4 regions of the Alteromonas sp. G4i13 genome follow, and region 4 is predicted to be linked to each of the others. Evidence: predicted binding sites of a transcription regulator. Region 4 holds the regulator's gene; each other region holds the start of a gene.
What was found. Region 4 encodes sigma-54, which starts transcription at its own class of promoters, with help from an activator protein. Its sites were predicted from a motif close to GTTGGCACGNNNNTNGNNT; they were not measured.
Positions count from the first base shown of each region.

Region 1: glnA (glutamate--ammonia ligase) is a predicted target of sigma-54. The motif match lies at 2,616-2,634, and genes of this name have one in related genera.
Region 2: ACFI6J_RS07400 (DUF1328 domain-containing protein) is a predicted target of sigma-54. The motif match lies at 5,002-5,020, and genes of this name have one in related genera.
Region 3: ACFI6J_RS07825 (DUF2726 domain-containing protein) is a predicted target of sigma-54. The motif match lies at 4,546-4,564, and genes of this name have one in related genera.

Region 1 covers NZ_JBHNYX010000002.1:9,448-16,678, reverse strand. The annotation lists gene glnL (nitrogen regulation protein NR(II)) at 1-143, opposite strand, end outside; gene ACFI6J_RS01050 (hypothetical protein) at 274-900, opposite strand; gene glnA (glutamate--ammonia ligase) at 1,140-2,549, opposite strand; gene typA (translational GTPase TypA) at 3,006-4,838, shown strand; gene ACFI6J_RS01035 (response regulator) at 5,201-5,578, shown strand; gene ACFI6J_RS01030 (MalY/PatB family protein) at 5,842-7,017, shown strand.
Region 2 covers NZ_JBHNYX010000011.1:35,489-42,719, forward strand. The annotation lists gene ACFI6J_RS07365 (response regulator) at 1-808, shown strand, start outside; gene ACFI6J_RS07370 (hypothetical protein) at 1,039-1,368, shown strand; gene ACFI6J_RS07375 (hypothetical protein) at 1,373-1,930, shown strand; gene ACFI6J_RS07380 (hypothetical protein) at 1,983-2,240, shown strand; gene ACFI6J_RS07385 (CC0125/CC1285 family lipoprotein) at 2,265-2,843, shown strand; gene ACFI6J_RS07390 (hypothetical protein) at 3,360-4,004, shown strand; gene ACFI6J_RS07395 (DUF2490 domain-containing protein) at 4,121-4,816, shown strand; gene ACFI6J_RS07400 (DUF1328 domain-containing protein) at 5,063-5,239, shown strand; gene ACFI6J_RS07405 (hypothetical protein) at 5,278-5,472, shown strand; gene ACFI6J_RS07410 (hypothetical protein) at 5,556-5,774, opposite strand; gene ACFI6J_RS07415 (DUF349 domain-containing protein) at 5,788-7,231, opposite strand, start outside.
Region 3 covers NZ_JBHNYX010000012.1:23,082-30,312, forward strand. The annotation lists gene ACFI6J_RS07800 (DUF2721 domain-containing protein) at 1-393, opposite strand, end outside; gene ACFI6J_RS07805 (rhodanese-like domain-containing protein) at 530-934, opposite strand; gene ACFI6J_RS07810 (cobalamin-binding protein) at 1,068-1,991, opposite strand; gene ACFI6J_RS07815 (cobalamin biosynthesis protein CobD/CbiB) at 1,991-2,935, opposite strand; gene ACFI6J_RS07820 (5'-methylthioadenosine/adenosylhomocysteine nucleosidase) at 2,937-3,638, opposite strand; gene ACFI6J_RS07825 (DUF2726 domain-containing protein) at 3,803-4,390, opposite strand; gene ACFI6J_RS07830 (hypothetical protein) at 4,600-5,049, opposite strand; gene ACFI6J_RS07835 (zinc-binding metallopeptidase family protein) at 5,209-6,726, opposite strand; gene ACFI6J_RS07840 (FAD-dependent oxidoreductase) at 6,855-7,231, opposite strand, start outside.
Region 4 covers NZ_JBHNYX010000027.1:35,297-42,527, forward strand. The annotation lists gene ACFI6J_RS13875 (response regulator transcription factor) at 1-695, shown strand, start outside; gene mgtE (magnesium transporter) at 747-2,105, opposite strand; gene ACFI6J_RS13885 (HPr family phosphocarrier protein) at 2,280-2,552, opposite strand; gene rapZ (RNase adapter RapZ) at 2,552-3,397, opposite strand; gene ptsN (PTS IIA-like nitrogen regulatory protein PtsN) at 3,482-3,925, opposite strand; gene hpf (ribosome hibernation promoting factor) at 3,939-4,226, opposite strand; gene ACFI6J_RS13905 (RNA polymerase factor sigma-54) at 4,257-5,738, opposite strand; gene lptB (LPS export ABC transporter ATP-binding protein) at 5,812-6,537, opposite strand; gene lptA (lipopolysaccharide transport periplasmic protein LptA) at 6,540-7,094, opposite strand; gene lptC (LPS export ABC transporter periplasmic protein LptC) at 7,063-7,231, opposite strand, start outside.

The sequences.
Region 1 (7,231 bases), on a different contig from region 4:
CCAATAAGTTGTTTTAATCCAGTCTCAAACAAAGCTTCACCAGCGTGGTTGGCATAAACAATCGTAAGTTTGTTGTCTACCATTACCAGTGCGGTATTTAGGCTATTGATTAGCTGTTGTGTTTCTAACTCGGTGGAATGCATCCGAGCTCGTCTCCTTTGCTCCATAATTGTGCATTGTAGCTTGCAATGATGCGTTGCGCGAATAAAGAGCTCAAGAAGAAATGTTCACTGAACCTCTATGGTGCGCATACATAACAATGGTTGCACGCTATTAGTTATTAATTAACGCCGATGCCTGATGCAGGTAAAGGGTTTGTAATGGAGACGATGCAAGAGTCTTGCCCGTATTGTTCGTGAGTTCAACTTTATAAGTATGTGCCCCACGATGGATACCAGAAAGCTTAAAGACGCCTGAACTATTGCTAGCTAATGGGGCGTCGTCAAAGATTAATCGGTAGATTGGCGCTTTGGGTGCACCAGGTTGTGCGGCAGAGATAGTGAATTCTCCCAAGTTATTGCGAATTGTCGCTTCTGGTGCAGGTGACTTAATGACTACGCGATAGTTGGGCTTGGGGGCAGCCGGCTTCGCAGGGGGAGGTGGAGTAACCTTTGCCGCGGTTACTACGTTTTGCGTTTTTACATCGAACGCTAGGGGTTCTGCGTTTTGCTGCGGCTTGTCAGTGTAAGTCACAGAGCCGTCTTTACCTACCACCTTGTATATGGTCATTGGAGAGGTAGCTGCAGCTGATGTTGCATTGCCGCTTTGTTCGGTTTCGCTTTCTTGTGCTTCTTGCTGGGTACTTTGTTGGCTCAGCATTTCCGCTTGCACAGGCAGTAAGCCGTTGCCGCTACTTAGTAATAGCGAAATTAAGCAAATGTGTCGCGTCATGTTGTGCACGTGTCGTTACCTAATTAATGTGGTTTTGGCTAGCTGGCTAATTCACATAGCTTGCTACGTCTGGCTTATTGATAACCTCTTTAGATGTATGCAAGTGCAGCGGGGCAAAGCCCTGTGCGCAGTTGATGTAGCATGAAAGAGTATTCGTTAGCATAGCTATAAAAACATAGTAGATAAATCGTACGCATAAAAAAAGCCCGCAGAGCGGGCTTTAGTATAAATTGCTATACAGTGCGAATTTACACGCTGTAGTACATGTCGAACTCAACTGGGTGAGTAGTCATGTTAAGTTTGGTTACTTCTTCAGACTTAAGGTCGATGTATGCATCAATCATGTCGTCAGTCATAACGCCACCTGCTTTAAGGAAGTCGCGGTCGTTATCAAGGGCTTCAAGCGCCATTTCTAGCGAGCTTGCAACTGTTGGAATTTCAGCAGCTTCTTCTGGCGGTAGGTCGTACAAGTCTTTATCCATTGAATCACCAGGGTGGATCTTGTTCTTAATACCGTCGATACCCGCCATAAGCATAGCAGTGAACGCTAGGTATGGGTTAGCTGTTGGGTCAGGGAAACGTACTTCAATACGACGTGCTTTATCGCTAGTTACGTGAGGAATACGAATAGATGCAGAACGGTTACGTGCAGAGTATGCAAGCATTACCGGTGCTTCGAATCCAGGAACCAGACGCTTGTATGAGTTAGTAGAAGCGTTAGCAAACGCGTTGATTGCGCGCGCGTGCTTGATGATACCACCAATGTAGTAAAGTGCTTCCTCAGAAAGACCTGCGTACTTGTCACCTGCAAAGATGTTTACGCCATCTTTAGAGATAGATTGGTGACAGTGCATACCAGAACCATTATCGCCAACAAGCGGCTTAGGCATAAAGGTAGCTGTTTGACCGTATGCGTGTGCAACGTTGTGAACAACATACTTGTAAACTTGAATTTCGTCAGCTTTCTTAACTAGCGTATTGAATTGGCAAGCAATTTCGTTTTGGCCAGCAGTTGCTACTTCGTGGTGGTGCGCTTCGATAACAAGGCCCATCTCTTCCATAACTAGACACATTGCAGCACGGATATCGTGAGCAGAGTCCACTGGTGGTACTGGGAAGTAACCGCCTTTAACGCCAGGGCGGTGTGCCATGTTGCCGCCTTCAAACTCTTCGCCAGAGTTCCACTTTGCTTCAGAAGAGTCAATCTTGTAGAAAGAACCCGCCATGTCAGTGTGGAAGCGTACGTCATCAAAAAGGAAAAACTCTGGCTCTGGGCCGAAGAAACATGTGTCACCGATGCCAGTTGATTTTAGGAATTCTTCTGCACGACGAGCAACTGAACGAGGGTCACGCTCATAACCTTCCATTGTTGAAGGTTCAACGATGTCACAACGGATGTTTACTTGTGTTTCCTCAGCGAAAGGGTCAACTACGCAGCTTGTTGCGTCTGGAAGAAGAACCATGTCTGATTCGTTGATGCCTTTCCAGCCAGCGATTGAAGAACCGTCGAACATTTTACCTTCTTCGAAAAACTCTTCATCAACTAGGCCCGCAGGGATAGATACGTGTTGTTCTTTACCTTTTGTATCGGTAAAACGTAAATCTACAAACTTCGCTTCACTTTCTTTAATCAGCTCTAATGCCTTTTCTACTGACATCGTGTCCTCCAGGTTTAATGTAAAAATGCGGAATGATCAGCTTCACTCCAACAGTGGCAAAAGTGAAAGCGATTATCATGCCATCTATATGTCTACCGATTTCAGTGGCATAGACGGACATCTATCACTTCCGCTTGGATTAAATTGCATCATATTGGTGCAATGTTGCACCAATATGGCGTTTCATGCTCATTTGCACGTCAATCAGCCTAGATTACTTTGTAGCGTATAGCTACCAAATATGATTAATTAGGTGCAACGGGGCTGGTTATTTGTTGAACAAGTGTTTAAAAACCAATAAAACTCGTTTCCATCAAAAAAAGATGCGCAAACGTCGTGGTTTTTCTGTACAATCCGCGCAAATTTTTCTATCTGCATTTTTTTGCAACAAATCTAACGCATACTCCTTTCCACTGAATTGAAGTAGACGTTGATTTACACAGGCTCTATATAAGCATGAATACCACTGATATTAATAAATTGCGTAACATCGCAATCATCGCCCACGTTGACCACGGTAAGACCACCCTGGTAGACAAACTGTTACAGCAGTCTGGCACCCTTGAATCTCGAGGCGAGCAAGAAGAGCGCGTAATGGACTCGAACGACATCGAGAAAGAACGTGGCATTACCATCCTAGCTAAGAACACAGCGATTAACTGGAACGACTACCGTATCAACATCGTAGACACTCCAGGACACGCTGACTTCGGTGGTGAAGTAGAGCGTGTAATGTCGATGGCTGACTCTGTACTTCTACTTGTAGATGCACAAGAAGGCCCGATGCCACAAACCCGTTTCGTTACGCAAAAGGCATTTGCTCAAGGTCTTAAGCCAATTGTTGTTATTAACAAAATCGACAAGCCTGGTGCGCGTCCTGATTGGGTTATGGATCAAGTTTTCGACCTATTCGACAACCTAGGTGCAACTGACGAACAGCTAGATTTCCAAGTTGTTTATGCGTCTGCACTTAACGGTTGGGCATCACTAGATGCAGATACTAAAGAAGACGATATGACGGCATTGTTCCAAACTATCGTTGACCAGGTTTCTCCTCCTGATGCAGATATCGACGGCGCATTCCAAATGCAGATTTCTCAGCTTGACTACAACTCATACGTGGGTGTAATAGGCGTAGGTCGTGTTAAGCGTGGTTCTGTTAAGCCAAACCAACAAGTAACGGTTGTTACTGCAGATGGCAAAAAGCGCAACGGCAAAGTTGGCTTAGTTTACGGCTACCTTGGCCTTGCTCGTCACGAAGTTGAATCTGCTCACGCGGGCGACATCATTGCAATCACAGGTCTTGGCGAACTTAAGATCTCTGACACCATTTGTGACATCAACACGGTAGAAGCACTTCCTCCACTTACGGTTGACGAGCCTACAGTAACCATGACGTTCCAGGTAAACACCTCGCCGTTTGCAGGTAAAGAAGGTAAGTATGTAACGTCACGTAACATTCTAGAGCGTCTTAAAGACGAACTAGTACACAACGTTGCACTTCGCGTTGAAGAAACTCAAGACCCTGATAAGTTCCGCGTATCTGGTCGTGGTGAACTTCACCTAGGCATTCTTATTGAAAACATGCGTCGTGAAGGTTACGAGCTTGCTGTATCTCGTCCAGAAGTAATTCTGAAAGAAGTAGATGGCGAAACACAAGAACCTTACGAAACGCTAACTATTGACTGTGAAGAGCAACACCAAGGCTCTATTATGGAGCAGCTAGGTCTTCGTAAAGCCGAAATGACTGATATGTCCCCAGATGGTAAAGGTCGTGTACGTATCGACTTTATCATTCCAAGCCGTGGCCTAATTGGTTTCCAAACAGAGTTCATGACGTTAACGTCGGGTTCTGGATTGCTATATCACACGTTCGATCACTATGGTCCGTACAAAGGCGGTATCATTGGTAAGCGTAAGAATGGTGTACTGATCGCTAATGCAAACGGTAAAGCACTAACTAACGCTCTGTTTAACCTTCAAGAACGCGGTCGTCTATTCATCGGTCACGGTGTTGAAGTGTACGAAGGTATGGTTATCGGTATTCACAGCCGTGACAACGACCTTACTGTTAACGCGCTTAAAGGTAAGCAGCTTACTAACGTTCGTGCATCAGGAACTGATGAAGCGCAAACACTTGTTCCGCCTATCAGAATGTCACTTGAGCAAGCGCTTGAGTTCATCGATGACGACGAACTAGTAGAAGTAACGCCTGAATCTATCCGTATTCGTAAGAAGCTTCTTACAGAAAACGAGCGTAAGCGTGCATCACGTGCACCTAAGTCTTAATAGCTTCTAAGACTTACATTGATTTTGAAAATGCCAGCGTCAGCTGGCATTTTTTTTCCATTTTGCCGATGAGTTTGGCCTGCAATCGTTCAAATCGTGTCTCAACTTACACACCGTCACTTCCCATCAGAAAAGCTGCTTTCTAGCATTATCACTAAAACGTTAGAAAAAGTTTAAATATCGACCAAAGGTTAGTGGTCAAAAGCGTTCAGAGATTCTATCCTTGAAAATATCAGTCCGCATAGATCAATACCCAGCGAGCATTTATCTATGCGGATTGGTACAATTGACTGACGTCTTAACACGTGAGCTAAGTCGTTGTAATATTTACGGCTAATGACCTAACAAAAAGGGGAAGGGTAGTGTTTTCTGTAGCAGTAGTTGAAGATGATCCTATCACGCTTGACCTTATTACTGACGCGTTGGAAACGCAGTTAGACGCCACCGTGTATCCATTTACACGTAGTAAATTTGCAAGGGATTTTTTGCTGCAACAAACCGCAGAATCTATCAGCTTGATCATCAGTGACCAAGTAATGCCGGATTATGATGGACTAAGTCTTCTAAAAACCTGTCAGTCTTCGGGGTTGGACGTTCCATTTTTACTCATTACTGCCGACCCTAACAAAGAGTTAGTGATAGAAGCGCGTAAACTTCAGGTTACCGGTTTTCTTGCTAAGCCACTCAATATGGAAGAGCTAGTTCAAAAATCGAGAGAGGCGGTGTCGCAGGCCAGCTAAGCCTGTAGGTTGTTTTTCATTTTATGTATCGCACGCTAAAGGTGTGCATGAGAGCCAAAAATCTACTTCGTGGTTAACGATGACAACGTAAAACAGGTTAGGACAGCAAAGCGCAATTTACCTTTGGCTTTAACGTGTTAATTTATCTCTATTAAAGTACATTTCGATATAGAAAATTCGGGTTAATTCATCTCACGCCCCTAGTTTATGAGGCGCTAAAATTCTACACTGGTGGCATAAGTTTTTATGCAACAGGATGTAATGTGAGCGCCTTATTCGATAATACCCCTCCCAGAAAAGACACGTTTTCGTTCAAATGGCAAAAGTACAAAGGGAAAGACATCATTCCTGCGTGGGTTGCCGATACTGAGTTTCGTTGCGCGCAGCCAATTCTAGACGCCATTTCGGGTCAGGTTGAGCATGGCAACATGGGTTACATACTGCCTGAACATCACGAAGGCGCCATTCAGGCTGTAGTGAGATGGCTTAAAGATAAGCATAATTGGGAAATTCAACCCGAGTGGCTAGTGTGGACACCAGGCGTTGTGCCAGCGTTTAACGTAGCGTGTAAAGCCTATTGTGAACCCGGTGATAAAGTACTTATTCAAACACCTAATTATCCGCCTCTACTGGCTGCCCCAAAGCTAAATGGTCTCGAACGGGTAGATATAGGCACGGTAGTGCAAAATGACGACGGCACAAGTTCTGAAACTATCTCGAGTGTTGAAGGTGCGCGCTATACGTTAGATTTTGAAGCATTAGAAAGAGAAGCGGCTGATCCTAAATGTAAGCTGTTTATTCTTTGTAACCCAATGAACCCGGTAGGTTCGGTGCTTACTAAAGCTGAATTAGATCGCATTGCCGAGATCTGTAACGCGAACAACGTTAAGCTATGTTCTGATGAAATCCACTGCGACCTTATTCTAGAAGATGGCAAGCAGCACATACCGGCGGGCCGCGAGTCCAACCTTGCTGAAAATAGCGTTACGCTAATGGCTGCCAGTAAAACATTTAATATTGCTGGTTTGGGAACGTCTTTTGCCATCATCCCTAATCGCCAGCTGCGTCAGGCATTTACCAATGCCGCAGCGGGCATCGTACCTTGGGTTACTGTATTGGGCTTAGCGGCTACAGAAGCAGCATTCACTCAATGTGATGAGTGGCATCAGCAGCAACTTACCTACTTGCGTGAAAACAGAGATATGGTGTTTAACACAGTAAACAGCATTGACGGGCTTAAAATGCTCAAAGCCGATGCGACGTTCCTTGCGTGGGTAGACGCCAGTGGACTAGGTGTAGAGAACGTCCAGCAGTGGGCCGAAGAGAAAGGCGTAGGCCCGTCACCAGGCATCGATTTTCACAAGGCGGATCATTTCAGAATTAACTTTGGCTGCAGTAAAGCGATGCTCCAGGATATTCTGCAACGCCTCGCCAGCTAAAAATAGGGGTCAGAGTACTTTTTCAGCCCCAAAATGGGGGCAGAGTACTTTTTGCAGCTACGCTCTCTATTAAAAAAGGCCAAAGTATTACTTTGGCCCTTCTCATATGCAGTTAGTTTGTTAGTCACGTAATTTCATTGCTATCTGCGAGTGCACACTATAATGACATACAAAGGGAGAAAATTACTCTGACCCCATTTTTGCCATTTTGGAG
Region 2 (7,231 bases), on a different contig from region 4:
TCAAGCTGACATTAGCTACGCTGAAAATGGCGTAAAAGCACTAGAAGCCGTTTTGCAGGCGGATGAACACAACCAGCCCTTCGATCTCGTTTTAATGGATATTCATATGCCAGTGATGAATGGCATAGAAGCCCTACATGCGATTAGACGACATGGGCAGGATATCCCAGTGATTGCCGTGACAGCAGCAAGCCGCAAAGGCTTAAGAGAATCGTTAATTCGCGAAGGGTTTAACGACGTAATTGGAAAGCCCATTGACCGGTTTGCACTGGCTAACTTGCTTTCGCAATACCTTCCGCCAGGTAATCACGTAACATTTACCAACGTGGAAGCCCAAGTTGCAGACATGCCAATGAACAAGCCGTATGCTCCAGAGGAAGAGACCGCTTATCGAGGGCTTGCAAACCCTGGGCAAGCAGAGCAGAAAATCCAGTCTACTGATTCAAATGGTAATTCAGATCAGCCTGCCAATAAGCACATACTTGTGATTGAAGACGATGAGGATGCGGCGGAGTTACTGCAATTGTTTCTTTCCCACTTAGGTCATACGGTCACTACTCAGTACAGCGGTGCTGAAGCATTACAGGCTGCAGAAAATCAAAGTTTCGATCACATTCTTATGGACCTTACCCTTCCCGATTATAACGGTTACGACTTAGCGAGTGAGCTCAAGCAAAAGCTACCAGATGCCATTCTTACTATTGTAAGCGGTCACGAAGCGGACTCCGAAGCGATGACAACCATAGGGATCAACAGTGCATTGCTCAAACCTGTCACCAAAGACGATTTAGCCTCGGTAGTGGGCTGAAAAGTTAATTTTATCGCTGCCAACCTGTACCGAATGTCGGAGGTTGAGCAGCGCATCATCAAGACCAAGAAAATATTACAGACGTAAGACACAACAGTGTGTGAGACTTGCACATAAGTACCTCACGCAACAATAGAAAAATAAAAATAAGCTATATAAAACAGTAAGATAATAGTTTGGTATACCAGTTGCAGCTATCTATGTGAACCCAAAATATTAAGGAGAGTATTATGGCTACACAAGCTTCAGCTAAATCGCAAACAGTTAAACGTAACGGTACAAACGGCGTGGCTGAGCCGAGTCACCCAGTAACGGATCAACTGAAAGATTCTCTTCATGCGTCAGTAGACAAGTTAGCAGACAGTGCAGGCATTGCAGAGGAAAACATTCGTCGCACTGCGACATCGTCTGCAGAGAACATGTCAGCGAGAAAGCGTCTGGCACAGCAAAAATGGCAGGCGTCGAAAGTACGTAGATATGCCATTGAGAACCCAGTAGCGACAGCGGGTATCGCTTTCGCAGCAGGAATGTTAGTGACGTCACTTTTACGTAAGAAGTAATACGATGACTGTACCAGATTTTCGAAGAGCAAATTTCAATTTGTGCACAGAAAATCCTTTTCGCCTGACGCCGCCCGCGGCGCAGGCGAATCCTAATGTTACGAGCAACGGTGACAATGCTAACGCTGCATCAGCAACCTCTGAACACTCTGCACAATACAAGTCAACACAACAGAACAAGTCAACGCAACAGAATTACCCCGACCCATCGTTTTCGGATATCTTCTCGGCATTCTCCGAAGCATTGACCCAGCGAAAAGCGCAGGGTTTGGCATTTCTAGAGCTCACTAACAGTGAATTGATGCTCATTAAAAAGAGTTTCTTTGTTACAGTCTTTGCATGTCTAGCGGCATTTGCAGTGGGCACTGTATGTTGGCTCATTTTAAACATCGCCATTGGCGCTATACTTCATAGTGTGGGCGTTAGCTATGTGGTAGTTCCACTCCTGTTGTTGGTGTTCAACAGCATTGCGGCCTTTTGTTTATTTAAGCTTGCACAAAATGCATTCAATTACCTGAGCTTTAGCAGACTCATACAAACGTGGCGACGGGTTTTCGGATAGTGAAAATGCTTACCATTGCGTAAAAAGCCACCGCCAATAGTGAGGAAAAGCGATGAACATTTTTTTAAAATCGAATATGAAAGATATAGCACAGAAAGAGCATGCTTATTTTTCGCAAAAACATCATGCAGATGTTGCACTTACACAAGCAAAGAGGCAATGTAAACTGATGATGGGAAAGCCTGAAACGTTGCTTGGCATCGCAACCCTTGGCGCATACAAGGGTGCGGTAGATGCAAAACCCAAAGCAAAACGCAATCAAGCCCTAATGGCAATAAGTAGGACTGCGCTATTGTCGTTATTTCAATGATCACAGTATTAAGGAATATGTGAGATGAACAACAAAAAAAATATGAAGAAAAGTCGTTTGACGCTTGCCTGTGTTGGTGTGGCGTTTAGCCTTGCAATAGTAGGTTGTTCATCGACCCCTGTAGCAGCCCCTACCCCTTATAAGTCAGCGAGTTCCAAAGCTGCCTATGGCTATTCGAGCGAAAAAATTTCTGAGAACGAATACAAGGTTCTTTTTAAGGCAACAGACAAAACTCCTGCTGATAAAGTACAGCAATATGCCCTTTACAGAGCAGCGGAAATTGCTCAAAAGCAAGGCTTTACCTATTTAGCTATTGTTAAAACCAACGTCGATAAAAAGCCAGTTGTTGCGCGAGAAGTTATGGCGAACAAGGAAGAGCCCGTGGCATTTCAAACCGACAGGCAGTGCACTATGTCAGGCTGCGATGAAGTGGCACAGCCTATGGCCGTCCCAAGCTCAAACGACGTTGTGAAAACTCAAATTAACGACATCTACTTTACTATTGATGTAATGATGGCGAATGATAAAACCCGTCTAGGTAAAAATGCTTTTACTGTCTTAGAGGTACTATCAGAGCCTCTTGAGCCAAAAAATGGCAACTAGCTGAGCGTTTTGCCGCTCACTTATGCTCTAAAACATCAGTTTTAATAGAAATGCTTTTCAGGCCCTAGTTGCAATTATTGAAAAGCATCGCTCAAACACATGAGCAAAACCGTAATGTGTATTAAAGCCAACAACCTGTGCACTAGTCTTTATTACTTTTCTGTTGTGGCTAACAGACCACTGGCTAACTGCATTCTTCACTTTTCTACAAACTTGGCCAGTGTCATATTCGTTTCTTCTTGAAAAAGTCGATGACACTGCTGCTATCACAGCTCTTTTTTCTAATTTATAGCTGTTATCCATTCTCCTGAAGTGCTTCCTGGATTTTTAATGGCCCGTTAATCTTCTATTAATGTTGTACAAAAGTCTCCGTCATCATAGCTAGCTATCATTAAACCCATGAACTGCAGAGCAGATTTATAAACCTCTAGCAACAACGTTGTAGCGGTACTGCTCTAAGCAATTGAATCAGGTAATAGCACATATTTATTTTGCAAATGACTAAGGAGTCAGGCGATGAGAAAGCTAAGCACGTTAATGACAAAAACTACTCTTGTAGCAGCTACAGTAATGTTGGTGACTGGTTGCAGTGCAGTGGCAAAACCGCAGATGGAGCACTCAGCTAGTTCGAATGTTCCGGCGTTAAAAGCTAAAGCACTCGACAACGCATTACTTTATTCCGACGAATGTATTACTGAGCGAGAAGTGGTAACGGCACAAAAGATGTGGGGCGACGGCATAGTGCGAATTGGTGCAGTATTTAGCAATGATGGTGATTACTCTGGCGAAGCCGCAGATTTCATCCAAGCTATGTATGGTTACGATTTAAGCAGCGTACTGTTTAAACCAACGCTTGCAGCTAACGACCAGTTCCGTTCAAGCTTCGATGCTGCGCTTTCATACTTTGTTGGCGGTAATGACGCTTACGAAGAGGACAAAGGCTTTGCTATAAAGCCATACACAAATGTGAAATTCGATAATGTGGGTATTATCAACAACAGCTGTCGCATGGCCGTGGCGATGGGCAACTACTTCTTTACCGATACAAAAGGTGGCGAAACGAAGGTGGAATACACGTTTGCCTATGTCAAAGATAGTGACGGCGACCTGCGTATTGTTGCTCACCAATCTTCGTTACCTTACAACCCAAACGGTAACTAAATAGGCCATTGCCCCTCCATTCTTAGGAAGTGTGAGGGGCGAAACACTCTCCCTTTGCAGGCAAGGCGTCCCTTCCCTTTCGCTTTGCCTCTTTTTTATTTTCAACGAGAAAAACTATGTGCGCAAAACGAATTATGACGCGTTGCGTCTTACTACTTGTGATGGCGATGACAGCCGGCATTAAGTCACACGCCGAGTCAGATTTTCAATCTTGGAACGCTCTCGCACTCACTGGAGATGCCGATGATAAAGGTAAATGGCAATTTTGGTTTGACGGTCATTTACGCTTTAAAGACGACGCATCTCGCCTAGGCGTTTCTATCGTTCGTCCCGGTGTCGGCTACAAACTATCAAGCGATACGACCTTGTGGCTGGGTGTTGCAAGAGTAACGATAGACTCAGACAACGGTTCAATTGAAGAAGACAGGGTGTGGCAGCAAGCTACGTATTCATTAAGCAAATTTATGGGCGGTACCATTTCAGGTAGAAGTCGTTTGGAGCAGCGATTCAGGAGCGATGAAGGCGGTGATACAGGCTATAGGTTCAGACAATTTATACGGTGGTCGAAACCTTTAAATGAGCAATGGTCAATGGTCGTTTGGGACGAGGTATTTTTTGGTTTAAACGACACAGACTGGGGCCAAAATAGCGGGTTTGACCAAAATAGACTTTACGTGGGACCGGCTTATCACCTCAACAAGAAATGGCGCGTTGAGATGGGATACTTACATAATCACATTGCGTCGCCAGGATCCAATTCAGACGCCATAACAAACCACAACCTTGCTCTCACGTTCTTCGGAAGCTGGTAAGAATCAAAGAATAATCCCAGCCAAAGGCCCTTAACACACAAAGAGAAAAGTTGGGTGACTAGGGCCTTACTCAATCATGTAAAAAATGCATTCGCACGTGTAATCGTGACGTTAATTGCCTGCAGATACGGCCTGACAACTAAAGGAAAATTAAATTATATCAATATATTTCAATAACTTAAAAAATAGGCACAAAGATAGCATTAGTTAAAGTGAAAGTAACGGAAGCAATACGAGGATTTAGTTATGTTAGGTTGGGCAATCACATTTTTTATCATCGCCATTATTGCAGCAGTTTTTGGTTTTGGAGGCATCGCAGGTGCAGCAACAGGTATCGCACAGTTTCTTTTCTTTGTGTTTATCGCGTTGCTCGTAATCTCACTTATCGCAAATGCGTTACGTGGTAGAGCACCAAGAGCCTAAGAGTTAGAAGTATTTTAATAGGAAAAAGGAGTAAGGATATGTTTTCATTTAAAAACTTATCAAAGGTACTAGTAGCATCAGCATTTGCACTATCACTAGCAGCTTGCGGTGACGGTGAAGCGGAAGACGCAGGCGAAGAGCTAGACGAAATTGTTACCGATGCGGGTAATGCCGTTGAAGACGCTTGTGAAGATGTGAAAGAAGGCGTAGACGCTGAAGATAAAGACTGTTAATTACGTTTTTATCAAAAAAGGGGCAGACAATTGTCTGGCCCTTTTTGTATTTACAGTCGACGTGGTTTGACCTAACTGGTTAGTTAAGACACTTCTTCACCACCTAACTCACGAGCAATATCGTCTAGTGTAGATAGCGTCGAATCAAATTCCCCTACCCCATAACGGTATTTTACACTCACGTGATGATCCGTACGCCCGAACTTAACTCTTAACCCTTCTGCGTCAATATGCTTCACGGTATTCAAAAAGCGATATGCAGACATTTCTGTTTCAAATTGAAACTCAACACTGTTTTCCATTTAGGCTTTCCGTTTAAGCAACAATTTCAGGATGAGTACCAATAACTGAAACAACTCGTTGCAGCAAATAGTTATCTTCTTCGCTTATCGAGTCGTATGATAGCCAGTCAGCAAGAATGTCGGGAGCTGTTGCCGCTTCGCCTTGTTCCAACTTAGATGTCATCATTTGTAGCTGTACGCTAGAGCGTATAGATGCGTCTGCATCTGGGCTTGGCATACCTGTTGCGACTTCTAGTGCTACCGTTAACCATCGTCTATCGTGCTGAGTTTTTTTATTTCCAGTAGACTGACCCAATACGCTTGCCCAACGCTTCCCTAACGTTTCCGCTAGAGATTGCTCATCACCACTTCCCTCACCTACACTTAGCTGTAGTAAAGAAATCAGCGCCTGAGCTCGCGCCAATCGGGCTTGAGATTGTGCATTTTTCGCTCGCGCAGCGCGCTTACTTTCAAGTGAATCAATCTTTTTATCTACTTTCGTACGTTGCGCTTTGGGCAAGTCGGTTAACTGAGCGCGAACGTCGCTTATTGATTGACTGAACGTTGCATCATCGCTGTTGGTGTCAACAGCTTCCACTTGCTTGAGTAGCGAATCTACTAACGCGTTAAATGCATTATTCTGTACTTTCCGCTCGGCTTTTAAACGTTCAAATACGGTGTCATTGGCAGCTTTAAATTCTGCCCACAACTTACTTTCTTCACGTTTACCTGCATGGCCTACTTGCTTCCACTGGCTTTGCAATAGTTGAGCTTTGTCGGCAGCGCCAGCGACATCTTCTTCCGAAGCAAGTTGACAAGCTTGGGTGACTAACGCACGCTTTTGGGCTTGGTTGTCACTTTGCCATTGATTTACTTTAGCCTGAATGGGCGATGATACCGCCTTCCATTCTTGCTTCAGCTGTTCATAAATTTCACGTTCAACCTGACCTGCAGCGTGCCACTGTTTAGACACTCTATCGAAAACTTTCACTAACTCGGCTTCCGGCATGTTAATGTCCATTGCCTTAACGGTAGCGATAATCGACATACGCTGTTCACGCGCAGCAGCCCGCTGTGCATCTAACTTCGCGTAATGCGCTCTACAAGGCTCGAAGGCCTTTTCAAGTGCATCATCAAATTGCTGCTGTAACAACGCGTCATCACTACTTTCTTCACTCGTTGACGATGACGGTGTTAGTGATAACCATTGCTTACGCAGATACTTAATGGCCTCACTTCTTTGCTTAATATTTTCTGCATCAGCGCTGGCTAACGCTTTTGCTTCTTCTACAAGAGCGGGTTTGCGCGGCGCAGCAAGGTAATCCTGCCATCCTTCTAAGCGCGACACATCACCAGCGGTCTTTTCAAAACGCTTCTCTACATACTTTTTCGCTGAACCAGGAAGCGCAGCATAACTTTCCTGAAGCTTTGCAAATTTTGAAATAGCAACGCGGAATTTACCCTGAGCAATTAAGTTA
Region 3 (7,231 bases), on a different contig from region 4:
TTCTTTACGCGGGGCGTTTTTCATCCCGTCAAGGTGCACATCCAAGGCTTCAACTGATATCAATATTTCTCTTACCGACATCCATAGTGAATATAGAAGTGATACTAAACTTGCAGCAAACACCCAGTTTCCTACCTGTTGATAGGTGAGGTATATCGCTAGCATGGATACTACACAAAGAAAAAAACTACCCACACCTGCTATTTGCATTCGCTTAATAAGTTGAATACGTAATCGAAGGTTTTTTATTTGTGCTTGAGTATTATCATCTCTCTCTTCTTTTGAAAAGTTTCGGATAATAGTTGCAAGCGTTAAAAAGCGATTGGTATAGGCTAGAAGCAATAAAGAAATCGCCGGAAATAACATGGCCGGAGTAGCAATATCTATTTTCATGGGTGTTTCATACAATCGTCGAGTAAAAAGAGTGTATCACAGGGGCTCAGTTACACACAGTAATCAGCCAAGAGGTTGAACTTACAACATCTTTAGTGCCAAAGACTAATACGAAGGAGAAGGCGGAATATTGAGTCTACATTCGGTCAACTGTCATGCCAGCGGCACTCCAGCCTAACATATCGCCTTCTAAATGCATGACTTCAGAAAAATCGAGTTCTTCCAATACTTTCATTGCCAGTTTGGCTCTTCTGCCTGAACGACAATAAATGATAATAGGCTTGTTTTTGTGGCCTTCTAATTCGCTAAGGTAGTCATTGATATTTTCATGGGGCATATTTACTGCGCCAGGAATGTGACCATCGGCGAATTCTTGCGGAGAGCGAACATCAATAAGGAGCCAGTCGTTGTTTGCAACTCGCTCGATAAGGTATGGTGATGCGGCAACAGAGGCTTGCGCGGTCGCTTTCGCTGTGCACTGAAGCGACACAAACAATGCAACACTGATAACAACTAGAAAACCCGCAACAACAATCCGCATGAATAAAAACTCTTACCTTTTTATAGAAGATTAGAACCTGCTCTTATTCTGTTACACAAAGGCGCTTAAATTGAGCCAAGTCGGTGTGTATCAATTGAAAACAGCCCAGCAGGTCTAGACTTAAGTATAACGCTTATGCGCTTTCTTTAATACCTTTACAGAGTACTTTTAGTTCATTTATTAATCGCAATGAAAACCGACTGGTTACGTCTGGATCCACAACAATTAAGGGGGCTTTGAGGAAAGAGCGATGATCACGCCAGAATACCTCAAGTTCTGAATGCGTACTTTTAGATGCCGCAATGAGTGCATGAGGTTGGCGAGTAAGTACATCTTTTAATGCGACTTGAGGATAGTCTACAGGACTGTCTGCAAATAATGTTTGAGCACCACACACATTCAGCAGTTGGTTACCCCACGCGTTGGGACCGATGGTCATAAGTGGAGCAGTCCACGAATAATAAAATACTGGTATAAGCGAGGATTTGTCGTATTTACTTCGAAGTTCGGCTAGTTCGTTGAGAAAATCATTGGAGAGCTGGGTCGCCTGCTTTTGCGTATTTGTAAGTGCCCCAAGCCTTTTAATTTCGCTGGCTATATCAGTGATATTTTCGACCTTGCTGCTAAATACGTTTAGACCCATCGAGGAAAGCTTATGGATATCTTGCGGCTTATTGCCTCCATCCCATGCAAGAATTAAATCAGGTTCTAACGCCACAATGGTAGCGATATCGGCACCTTGAAAATCCGCCACCCGCTTAATATTTTTCGCGGCGTCAGGATAGTCGCTATAGTCGCTTACACCTACAAGGTTAGGGCCTAAGCCCAAACTAAATGCCCATTCGGTAAGGTGGGGCGCAAGGCTGACTATCTTTTGCTCGACGGAATTTGATAAGGCGCTTGATTCCGAGCTTGGTGCAACATCGGCAGAAGCAAATTGATCTGAATGAGCTAGGTGCTTTGTCTCGGCATCTGATTCTGACTTAGCAAATGTGAGAAGAGGTAAATAGCTTAAAATTACAAAAAAAATGGTTTTCATCATAACTGCTGTTTTCATTAGGCTACGGCCATTGCCAGCATAGCTAACGATGCGAAGGCGCTAACCGCAATCATGGCATGAGTAACCGTATTTTTGGCTGTCAACATGTGAGAGTACTTTACCTCGTTAGCGCCTCCCACGCGGGTGTATCGAATCTTCTTGTTGGCATAAATTGCTGGGCCGCCGAGTTTAATATCAAGCACACCGCCCATAAGTGCAAGCAGTAGCGACGTTTTATCTTTCACTGGGGAGCGCTTTATGGCGCGAAACCCTTTAATAGGATGGCTGACCAGTAGTGTTGCTAGACCACCAATGACCGCGGGCGGCATATTAAGTAAGTAAACAAGATTGCGTACGGGTTTGGCAAAGAAAGTCATTGCAGGGGTTCGGTAATGCCACTGCCAAGATGTGAGCAAAAGCAATCGATAAATGAGTGCGCCTATGGGGCCTGCCACTACAAAGTAGAAAATAACGCCGCAATAAAGATAAAGAAACTTCAGCCATAGCGATTCTATCGCGGCTTTGGCAATTCCTATATCGGAAAGTGAATCGCATTGACGTGCAGTAATGGTTTGCGCCATTTCACGTGCGAGGGATTTTTTATTTCTTCCCACACTCGCCAGCACTTTTTTGTACTGTTGACGCTGGTAACCGTAGTCGAGCAGTGCGACAAGAATAATCGCCTCAAAGAATACGGGGTATTGGGCCATGTACACCAAGATGGCAACACATACTACCAATGGCGCAAGAAGAACTAGGGCGGCTAATGAGCCTGAAATATAGTGCTGAGACCTACCGTATTCATGAGAGGGCACCACTTTGCGCCCCATTTGCTGAACGAGGTAGCGCATGAGCGTTAATGGATGAGTACTTTGGGGCCAGCGCCATAATGCGTCAATGGCGATAGCCAGCCAAAGTACGAATAGCGACTGGTATTGCGGGTCGCTAATTACCTCTGTCATCTTATTTTGCAAGAGCCTTAATCATTGCCATAACTAATTGTGCTGAGTGTTTAGCGGCAGTGTCTAGATACTCTTTAAAGCTCACTGACGACGTTTTTCCTGCAATATCCGACAATGAACGAATGACAAGGAAAGGCGTGTCGAGCATATGGCAAGTTTGACCTATAGCTGCACCTTCCATCTCAACCGCTTTCATGTCTGGGAAGTTTTCACGCAGTTCTGCTACAGCTTCGTCGCTACCGATAAACGCATCGCCCGTACAGATTAAACCTGTTGTCGACTGAAGTGAGGTAATGCCTGTGGCAGCACTACGAGCGGCTTCCATTAACCTTGTATCGCAACGGAAATCTTCAGGCATACCTGCGCATTGACCGAGCTTGTAGCCAAAATGGGTTAAATCGGCATCATGGTGAATAACGTGACTGGCGATCACTAAATCACCGATGTTTAGATTCTTGTCGAAACCTCCGGCAGAACCGGTATTGACAACAGCATCAGGGGCGTACTGTTCGATAAGTACAGTAGTAGCAATTGCTGCAGCCACTTTACCAATACCGCATTTTACTAGCACCACTTCTATGTCGTTAAGTGTACCTTCGTAAAACGTCAGGTGCTTCCACTGGGTTTCTTTTACATTCCAAAGTGACGCTTTAAGTAGCGCAACTTCTTCGTCCATTGCACCTAAAATACCAATTTTTTTCATAACTTTACCGACGGTGTTGAGGGAATTTAACGCGTGAATACGCTGCTGAAAGCGTTAATTGTATAAGGAAAACGGGCAAACTGACAGAAAAATGCCTCTGTTACCGCTATTTGAGAGTAAGAAAATAGCAAAGCAACAAAGGCCAGGGGAAGTGGGGTTATGTCTTAAGCTGCAGCTGGTCTGCTTGAACGCACTGGGCGAGTCGGGCGCTTTGGTGGCTCTGGATTATGCGTTGGCAGCTGTGCCATTTTTTGCTGTAAACGGCGATATGGAATGAGTTTGTTTTCCAAACACTCGCGAATATCGTCAACGGTATAACCAGATTTCACTTTAATTCTTGCATGAGGAAGGCCGGCAGCATCAAGTGCTCCGGTTACAAACCAGTCTTTTTGTGATTTATAACCATCTTTGCCTTGGCTATGAACTAAGTCGATAGCAAGAACAGGACTCATGTCGTGTTTATCTACTAATACAAAGTCGAGCTGTCTGCTAGAAGCTCTGCTGATGGCTTGGCTTGCCGTCTTTTTATTTGCAGACTGGCGAACCGCCACTAAATCGTTAAGACGCACACGGCACACTATGCGAAACTCTCTTCCCATAGCCTGTTCGATAAGGTTTAAAAAAGAGTGCTCAACGGGGGTGAACAATTGCGGCTTTCGCCTAAATGGAAATGCGACACCGCCGTCTGACAACTTTATGGCACCCAGTGCAACGACAATAAGTAACATCATTAGAATAATTGCCAATTCCATCGTAACCCTCGCAAATATCAATAGTTAAAGCCCACGGAATGCGTAATAAAGAAGCCCGCTAAAGTGTTTATATCGAAAAAAGCTTGGGCTCCGTTTGCAGTTCGAGCGTCATAAAAATGACACTCACTGTTACCGTGGAGTGGTTATTGATGATTTTGCAAAGCAGATGCCAACATGAGTAGATTTCGTAGTTGTCTTGCTAAAAGGGCTTATTTCGTTGTGGATGTAACAAGAATATCCACTTGAGAGCCAGTATTATCTGGGCTGATTATTACTCTGACCCCTTTATCTTCTGAGGATAACAACGTGCGGCCGCTAACTGGCGTGTGAGTTTTTAAAGCGGGGTGCGCCGTTTGGTAAACATTCAGTAATTCACTCGGGGAGCGAGGAGAGTGGTAAACCATTACTGCTGTCTTGCTTTCGTCAAATGCTTGGCATTGTCTTGCATCATCAGAAATCTTAACTTGCTGAAAATCAGAAGGGCAAGACATGATGCTTGGCTTACTAGGTGAAGAGTTGACGCTTTGTTTCTTAGTTTGGTTGTTAACTTGCGCATTTAATGAAGCGTCAACAGCAATGGTATCAGCTAAGCTGGCATTGCTCGCTGCTATCGCCAGTGTTAGACAAAATGTAAGTTTCTTAATGTTTAAATGCTGCATAGATAGATTCTTCACCCGATGTGCGATGTCTTTAATTGCTTAAACGATAGTAGAGTCGTAACTCTCGCGCTTCAACTAAACCTTGGTCTATTAACGTATATTAGTGAGGTTTTTCGTATAGGTTTTGGTTTAAAGCATCACTTCATCACTACAACTCTATTACTGGTCATAAGGCGTGGTCAGTAATTGATACAGCGCATTTGTTCCACTGTAAAAGTTCCCTATACGTAAGTTTTCATTAGAGGCGTGTTGATTGTTATCAGCATTGACTAATGGAATAAGAATTACCGGCTTCTCTATACTGTTTACTAGCGGTGCGGTTGGAACAGTACCCCCCATCATTGGAATAACTACAACCTTCTCATCGCTTACAGATTCTAGTGCCTTTTGCGCCCATAGACCAACTGGCTCATCGAGGGACGTTTGTAGTGCTGCAGTGCCGGGGCTAACTTCTATAAGAATGAGTTTTTCATGCTTTAGACGGGTTTCTTTTGATGGCAATTCGTCCACAATGTGATATCCCTTAGCTGTTATATAGTCTTTTAACAGCTTAACTTGTCTGGACGAGTGAGCCTCTTTTGTAGTTCTAATATCGATGGACGCTGTAGCGCTAGCCGGAATGATTGTCCTTACTGCTGTTGTGCTTGCAGCGCTCAATCCATTGATATTTAAAGACGGAAGACTAATGGATTCATAGTAGTTGCCACCTACAGACTCTGACTTTGCTACCCCAAGGCGTGCCAATAGTGCAGTTTCATCAATAGGAATGTCTCGAAGCACCTGTTTTGTTTCTTCTGACAGAGGAGCGTCTCCGTAATAATTAGGAATAGTCACCTTACCATTTTCATTTTTCATCCCTGCTAAGAGTGTTGAGAGCATAAAAGCGGGGTTTTGAATGTAGTTGCCAAAGTGCCCACTATGGCTATCAGAGTTTGGTCCGAAAACAGTGAGCTTAACCAGTGTCGCACCGCGATGACCGAAAACCACGGTAGAAGCGTTGGATGGATGCATGGGACCGTCTAACATTACTACGGCATCTGCAGAAAGCTGCGCTTTGTTTTTTTCTATCACTTTTGCGAGGGTAGGAGAGCCACCTTCCTCGTTTGAATCAAGGAGCACTTTGATATTAACTGATGGCGTCACCTTATTCGTCGAAAGTGAGTTTATGGCTGCTAGTAACATCATAATTGGGGCTTTGTCGTCAGATGCCGAGCGCGCAAAAATACGCCAATTAGGGTCATAGTCTTTATCGAGTAAAGAGAGTGGTTTTTCAACCCAGCTGTCATTTTCTTCGATTTTTAGAACGGGCTGCCAAGGGCTGTCTTGTTCCCACAACTCAGCGTTAACCGGTTGACCATCCATATGTGCATAAAAAAGCAGGGTAGGGGCATTTTTCCCAGCTAGCATGTAATCAGCATACAGCATCGGCATGCCGTTGTTTTCCAGCAGCTGAGTATTAAAACCATACTCGCTGTATTTCGTTGCCGTCCAACGCGCAACCTTTTCTATATCAGTTGCTGATTGCGTTGCAACGTTGGGTAGCGTGAGATATTCCAAGTAGTCTGCGAACACTGCTTTAGCCGAGCGAGTGGTAAGTGCGTTACTTTCCTCTGCCTGGGCGCAATATGAAACGGAAACTAAAAATAACCCGTAAAGTAGCCCTGTCCGCAATCTCATGATGTCATCTCTTTATTCAATTATTCTATCTAATGTAAATCGTATCTCTTTAGTTTTAAATAAAAAAAGCTCGATAGCAGAACTATCGAGCTTTTCGTGAATGGACAATAGGCCTTAGTTAGCGAAGGTTAAACGCCAATATAGTCCATAATCCCTTCTGCGGCTTTACGGCCTTCGTCGATAGCAGTAACAACCAAGTCACTACCACGTACCATATCGCCACCGGCAAAGACTTGCGGGTGAGAGGTCTGGTAAGCAAATTTGCCAGCAGATGGCGCGCGTACGCGACCTTTTTCATCGAGCATAATGCCGAAGTCAGCAAACCATGGCGCAGGGCTGGGCTGGAAGCCGAAGGCGATAATTACCGCGTCTGCTTCTAGTACGTGCTCTGAACCTTCCACTTCAACAGGGCGGCGGCGACCATTGGCATCCGGTGGCCCCATTTCGGTTTTAACCAGCTTAACACCACATGCCTTACCGTTTTCATCTACTGCAATGTCTAGCG
Region 4 (7,231 bases):
GTAAGCATAGCTTTCTTTACGACGCAGTCTCTAATTTTCAATCCGCAGAGTCGTTGCTTAAGGCGCAGCATTATTCGCTCGTTATTGTTGAGTCGCATGGAAACATTATCTGTCTTAATCGTATAAAAGGCCTTGTTGATACGAACCCAGAAAGTTGGGTGATGGCAGTGGAAAGTGACGCGATGACAGACGATGTGGCCGACGAAGAGGTAGATGAAGCAAACTACTATGAAGTAGGCGTAGATGATTATCTATCAGGGCCATTTGATGCACGCATGTTTACTGCCCGTATTCGCTCCCATATGCGCAGAAGTATGCCTAGCCAAGCACATTTAAGACCATCTCAAGGTAGTGAAGAGCGCATCGAAATAGGACCCCTTAAAATCGACCAGCGTTTTCATAGCGTAACCCTAAACGGCCAAGTGCTGACGTTAACGGCTAGGGAGTTTGCGCTACTGGATTATTTTTGTCGTCATCCAAACCAAGTTTTTTCTCGCAATCAATTGCTCAGTGAGGTGTGGGGCTATAACCACGAAGGCTACGAGCACACGGTGAATACCCATATAAATCGTTTACGCACTAAGCTTGATAAAATCAACAGTATTGAAAATGGTGGACAGCTAGTAGAAACCGTCTGGGGTGTGGGTTACAAGCTGAACGTCAATGGATATATAGCGAAAGCGCTTATTGCATGAGTGTTGTTTAGCTCACCCATGCCCTATCAGGCATGAGAGTTCAAAATTAACTTAAATTAGAAACAGCGTCGCAGTACCTAAGAAAGCAAAAATACCCACTACATCGGTTATCGTAGTTAAGATAACACTGCCAGCTAGGGCAGGGTCTATCTTAAGACGCTTCATGATCATAGGTAAGGTTGCACCCGCTAAAGCAGCCGCAATCATGTTTACCATCATGGCAAAGGCAATAATTACGCCCAGCATGTAATCTTGTTTCCATAACGCGATGACAGAGGCAATAAGCACCGCCCAAATAGCACCGTTTAAAAAGCCGATGGATATTTCTTTACTGATAAGCCATCGTGAGTTACTTGCGTTAACATGGCCTAGTGCCATACCACGGATAACTAGCGTTAGCGTCTGATTACCCGCTACACCGCCCATACTAGGGACAATGGTATTTAGAATAGCTAACACAGCCAGTTGGCTCAGCGTTGCTTCAAATAGATCACTCACCATCGCAGCCATTAGCGCCGTCACTAAGTTTACTGCCAGCCACACCGAGCGTCGTTTGGTACTTTGCATAACGGGTGCAAAGGTATCTTCGTCGTCATCAAGACCCGCCATACTCATCATCGAGTGTTCCGCGTCTTCACGAATAATATCAACCACGTCATCAATGGTAATTCGGCCCACTAAGCGATGGTTTTCATCTACAACAGGTGCTGAAAGCCAATTGTATCGCTCGAACAGGCTTGCCACTTCATCGTCTGGCATATTCACAGGAATCGCTTCAGATTCCTCGTCCATAACGTCAGACACTTTATCGTCGGTATCTGCGGTGAGTAAACGGGTAACCGGAACAATACCAACAAGGTTGTCAGTTCGGTTTACCACGTAAAACGTATCCGTATTCTCAGGTAGCTCGCCTTTTAAGCGGATATAGCGCAGAACCACGTCAATGGTCACATCGGGACGTAATGTGATGGTGTCGGTGTTCATGATGAAACCAGCGGTTTCTTCACCGTAAGACAGCGCTTGCTCTGCGCGCACGCGATCTTGTGCATCCATCGAGTCTAGAATGTCGGCCAATACTGGCTCGGGAAGGCTGCTTAGCGTCTCTGCTAAGTCATCGGTATCCATCTCTTCAAGTGCGTCAACCACATTAGCGGGAAGCATTTTTGTAATGATACCGTTTCGAACATCGTCAGACAGTTCTTCTAAAATGTCGCCGTGAAAGTCACCATCAATGAGCTCCCATAATTCGTCACGGGTTCTGCTAGGGCTAGATTCAAGAATGTGGGCGACGTCTGAAGGCGGTAATTCAAGCAGAAGCTTACGTACAGATACGAATTGACCGTTGGTCAACGCAGCGTTGAGTGCGCGTAACTGAGTTTGTACGTATTTAGAAACAAGCGCTTCTGCCATAAGGCGTTATTCCTACAAGCTAAAAGATGAACAATGCAGGCCATAGAGCCTAAGTGGGCGTAGAATATCGCAATTATGATGAGTCTGTCATGATAATTGCGTAGGTTTTGCGCGGGATTTTAAGATAACTGCGCTAAGTGTTGATTAATTGGTCAATGGATTGGGCAAGTAAGACTATTCGTCTTCGTTAAATCTGCCCTCAATAAGCTCTTCAATAGCTGCAAGTGCATCAACAGCATCACTGCCGTCCACAATCACGTCTACCTGTTCACCTTGATGGCTTTCAAGCATCATTAATCCCAATACACTGCTTGCGTCTGCTTCTTTATCGCCTTTTTTTAAGATGATTTTAGCGTCGAATTGATTAGCCAGTTTAACCAGTTGGGTCGCCGCTCTTGCATGCAACCCTAACTTATTGACGATAGTTAGCGTTTTTTGAATAGTCATTACTGATTCAGCTCTCTATGGCGAATTTGTACATCAGGGTGTATTTCACTGAAGGTTTTCGACAGGGTCTGTGCGATATAAACCGAACGGTGTTGGCCACCAGTACAGCCAATCGCTACGGTTACGTAACTTCTGTTATTGCGCTCTAAATGAGGCAGCCATGTCGTTATTAAATTCTGAATTTGCCAAATGAACTTGGTCACTACAGGCTGCGACCCCAAAAATACTTCTACTGGCGCGTCTAATCCGGTCAGATGTTTAAGGTCCGGCTCCCAGTGGGGGTTAGGTAAAAAGCGGGCATCAAAAACGTAATCCGCATCTTTAGGAATACCGTGCTTAAAGCCAAACGACTCGAACACAAGCACAAGGCGTGAGCTTTTCTTACCCAAGATACGCTCTCGAATTAACTCTGCCAGTTGGTGAATGGTAAGCTTATCAGTGTCTAAATATAAATCTGCGCGTTCAGCAATAGGAGCAAGTAGGGCTGACTCGGCTTTAATGGCTTCTGAAAGCGATTTATTAAGCTTGGCGAGAGGGTGAAGACGACGTGTTTCGCTAAAACGCTTAACCAGTACATCATCGCTCGCGTCAATGTAAACAATGGTCATCGACCACGAAGAAGGCAGGTAGTCTAGAATTTCTACCAAATCGTCAGGATTTTTAGGTAAGTTTCTCACATCGATACTTACCGCAACCTGATCGTACTCGTCAACAACTGTATGGGTTAAGGTGGGAAGTAAGTTTACCGGGATATTATCAACACAGTAATAACCTAAATCTTCCAATGCGCGAAGTGCGACAGACTTACCAGACCCCGAACGACCACTGATTATTATCAGCTTCACCTACTTTCTCCCTAATACTCTGGTTTTATCACATACGCGTTGTTGAATTAGGCGCCTACTAAACGGTTAATAGGCGCTTAATGTTTAACTTAATGCAGATAGAATATCGTCGCTTGTCGTTGCGCGACGTATTGCTTTAATCGTTTCTTTGTCGCTTAGTTTACCAGCCACGGTGGCCAGCGTTTGAAGGTGTCCTTCGGTCTGTTCCTCGGGAACGAGTAGCGCAAAAAAGATGTCTACGGGTTTCTCGTCAAGGGCGTCAAAGTCGATTGCTGGCGTGCTGGTTACAACAATGGCAATCACTTTCTCAAGGCCCGGCAGGCGCCCGTGGGGCAGGGCGATACCATTGCCAATGCCTGTACTACCCATACGCTCTCGAGCCATCAAACTGTTAAGTACCGTTGCCTGATCAATGTTCTCGTTTTGCTTGGCAGCGATATCAGCGATGATCTCAAGAATTCGCTTTTTACTATTACACTGAACCGCACACTCGGTGCGGTCCAGACTTACGATGGCTTGTATATCCATGCTTAATTAACTACTAATGTTTTTTCAGTTTTTCCTTATGCTTGATTACCTGCCGGTCGAGTTTATCAACCATGCTGTCAATCGCCGCATACATGTCGGTATTTTCTGAGGATGCGAATACTTCAGCGCCACTTAAATGAACGGTCGCTTCGGCTTTTTGATTTAATTTTTCAACGTTCAGGATGACATGCACATTAGAAATGTGATCAAAGTGACGTTCAAGTTTGCTGAACTTCGTATCGACATAATTACGCAAAGAGTCGGTGATTTCGACATGATGACCAGTAAGGTTGATTTGCATATTTCGTCTTCCTTATATTATTAAGCCCGATTAAATAAGGCTTTTGCGTTGGTTCGACGGCGGGATCGACAACGATTCCCGGTACTTTGCTATTGTTCGCCGGGCAACTTTAATGCCTTGTTCGGCCAACAATGAAGCAATCTTGCTATCACTTAGCGGCTTGCTAGGCTTTTCAGCGGCCACTAATTTCTTGATCAATGCACGAATCGCTGTAGATGAACATTCACCACCAGACTCTGTTGCAACGTGGCTTGAGAAGAAATACTTCAATTCGAAGATTCCACGTGGCGTATGCATGTACTTTTGCGTTGTCACTCGCGAAATAGTGGATTCGTGCATATCTACCATTTCTGCGACATCATTTAGCACCATTGGTTTCATCATTTCCGGGCCGTGCTCAAAAAAGCCCATTTGCTGCTGCACAATGCAGTTTGCAACCTTCATTAAGGTTTCGTTACGAGATTCAAGGCTCTTTATGAACCACTTAGCCTCTTGCATGTGTGAGCGGATGAATTGTGAATCGCTACTATTCTTGGCACGGCGACTCATTGCTGCGTATTGTTGATTTACGCTTAACTTAGGCAGACTGTCGGGGTTCAGCTCAACCACCCAACGGCCATTTTTCTTGGTTACTGAGACATCAGGAATAACGTACTCAGGCTCTTTAGTAACTAAAGCACTACCTGGGCGAGGATTCAAGGTTTGCAGTAAACGCATTGCCTCGCGTAGCTGATCTTCTTTCAATCGGCTTTTACGCATAAGCGTACGATAGTCTTTGCTGCTCAGTAAGTCAGAGTACTCTTCAATCAGTTGCTTTGCTTCAGCAAGCCACGGTGTGTCTTCTGAAAATTGGCGCAATTGCACCATCAAACATTCTTGTGGAGAGCGTGAGCCAGAACCAATAGGGTCGAACATCTGAATGCGCTTTAGCACACATTCTATTTCGTCCATTTCAATTGGCTCTTCCATATCATCATCGTTGACCGCTTCTAAAATATCATCAAGGGTAACGGTTAAATAACCTGACTCGTCAATAGAGTCGATGATTGCTGTAGCGATTGCGCGATCGGTATCCGAGAAATGGGTAAGGCGCATTTGCCAAAGAAGGTGCTCTTGAATATCTTCAGTAGTCTCACCTTGGAAGATTTGCTCGTCGTCATTGGATGGACCCGGAGCAGGCGAAGATGAAGCAGAGTAGTATTCGTCCCATGTGCTGTCGATTGGCAGCTCATCGGGAAGATCGTTTTTCTCAAGTGCATCGCCGGCTTCTAGTGTGTCACTAGATGCAGAAGCAGTGGCCTCAGAGCCGCTGTCATCGTTGTCGATATTGTTCTTTTCTAGTTGCGGCTCGTCATTACCTTCTTCAACTTCTAATAGCGGATTAGAATCGAGCGCTTCTTGGATCTCTTGTTGAAGATCAAGTGTAGAAAGCTGCAGCAGTTTAATGGCCTGCTGAAGCTGTGGTGTCATGGTAAGTTGTTGGCTAAATTTTAGCTGTAAAGATGGTTTCATCTACGTCTTATTTAAATGCTCTAAATTGAATATACCAGAGCGAAACTGAAAAATGACAATTCGGTTACATTAACTATAGCCTGAATTGTTCGCCTAGGTATACATCCCTTACTTTTTGATTACTTAAAACCTGTTCCGCCGTTCCTTGCGCAATAAGCTCGCCATGACTCACAATGTACGCCTTTTCACAAACATCCAATGTCTCTCGTACGTTATGGTCCGTGATAAGGATTCCAATCCCCCTATCGCGAAGATGTTGTATTATCTTCTTTATATCATTAACTGATATTGGATCAACACCAGCAAATGGTTCATCTAACAAAATAAATTGCGGTTTTGCTGCCAGAGCGCGGGCAATCTCAACGCGACGGCGTTCGCCCCCTGACAAACTCATCCCCGTACTATTACGTATATGGTTAATATTAAATTCATCAAGTAGCGCATCAGCTTCTTCTTCTTGCTGTTGTGAATTTAAATCTTTACGGGTTTGCAAAATGGCCATGATATTTTCATGTACCGTGAGCTTTCTGAAAATAGAGGCTTCCTGCGGTAGGTAGCCTATTCCGCGGCGTGCACGCTCGTGCATGGGCTGATGAGTTAGCTCATTGTCGTCAATTTCAATCTTGCCTTTATCCAAATTCACTAAACCAACAATCATGTAGAATGTGGTGGTCTTACCAGCGCCATTTGGGCCAAGAAGACCGACAATTTGACCCGTTGAGACAGACAGGCTTACATCTCGTACAACCTGTCTTGACTTGTAAGCCTTAGCAAGATTTTTAGCGCTCAAAGTTGCCATTGCTATTCATTGCCCTCGTTGTCTTTTTTGTCTTTCTTAGACGAAGTTTTGCGAATGGTCTCAGGTGTGAATACTGTGGTCACTCGACCCTCACCATCCTTACCTGCGCCGCCAGTCGCTAGCAATTGCTCGGTAATCATATCGAACGTGATGTTGTCACCCTGTACTTTACTGGTGTCTTGTTTCAACTCTGCGTTTCCAGCAAGAGAAATCGTTCGGTTCACCACTTCATAGCGTATTTCATTAGCTTTTGCCGAAACTGGCGTGCCGTCTTCCAATTGCTGGGAATAGCTTGCAGGCTTTCCTCTAGCAATAAATATTTCACGACCACCACCGTCAGTGGCAATTACTTCCACTTCGTCAGCTTCAATAACCAAAGAGCCTTGAGTTATGAGTACGTCGTCTTTGTACAACGCGGTTTTATTTTTACCGTCGATAAACTGGGTGTTCGAGCCTATTTTTATGGGCTGCGAAAAATCATCTTCACTGGCGTGTACCGCACCGCTAGCGATGGCAAGCAATAAACTAGTTGCTAGGGGAATAAGTGGTTTGTACATGATCTAAAAGCTCGTATTCTTGTGTGCGTAAATTCGCGTTAAACCCATTACTTAAAATGACATATTGGGTGCCCAGTATTTCAACGGGTTGGTCAGATGTCATTTGCTTGGTTTCTAAATTAATTTGAATGTACTCG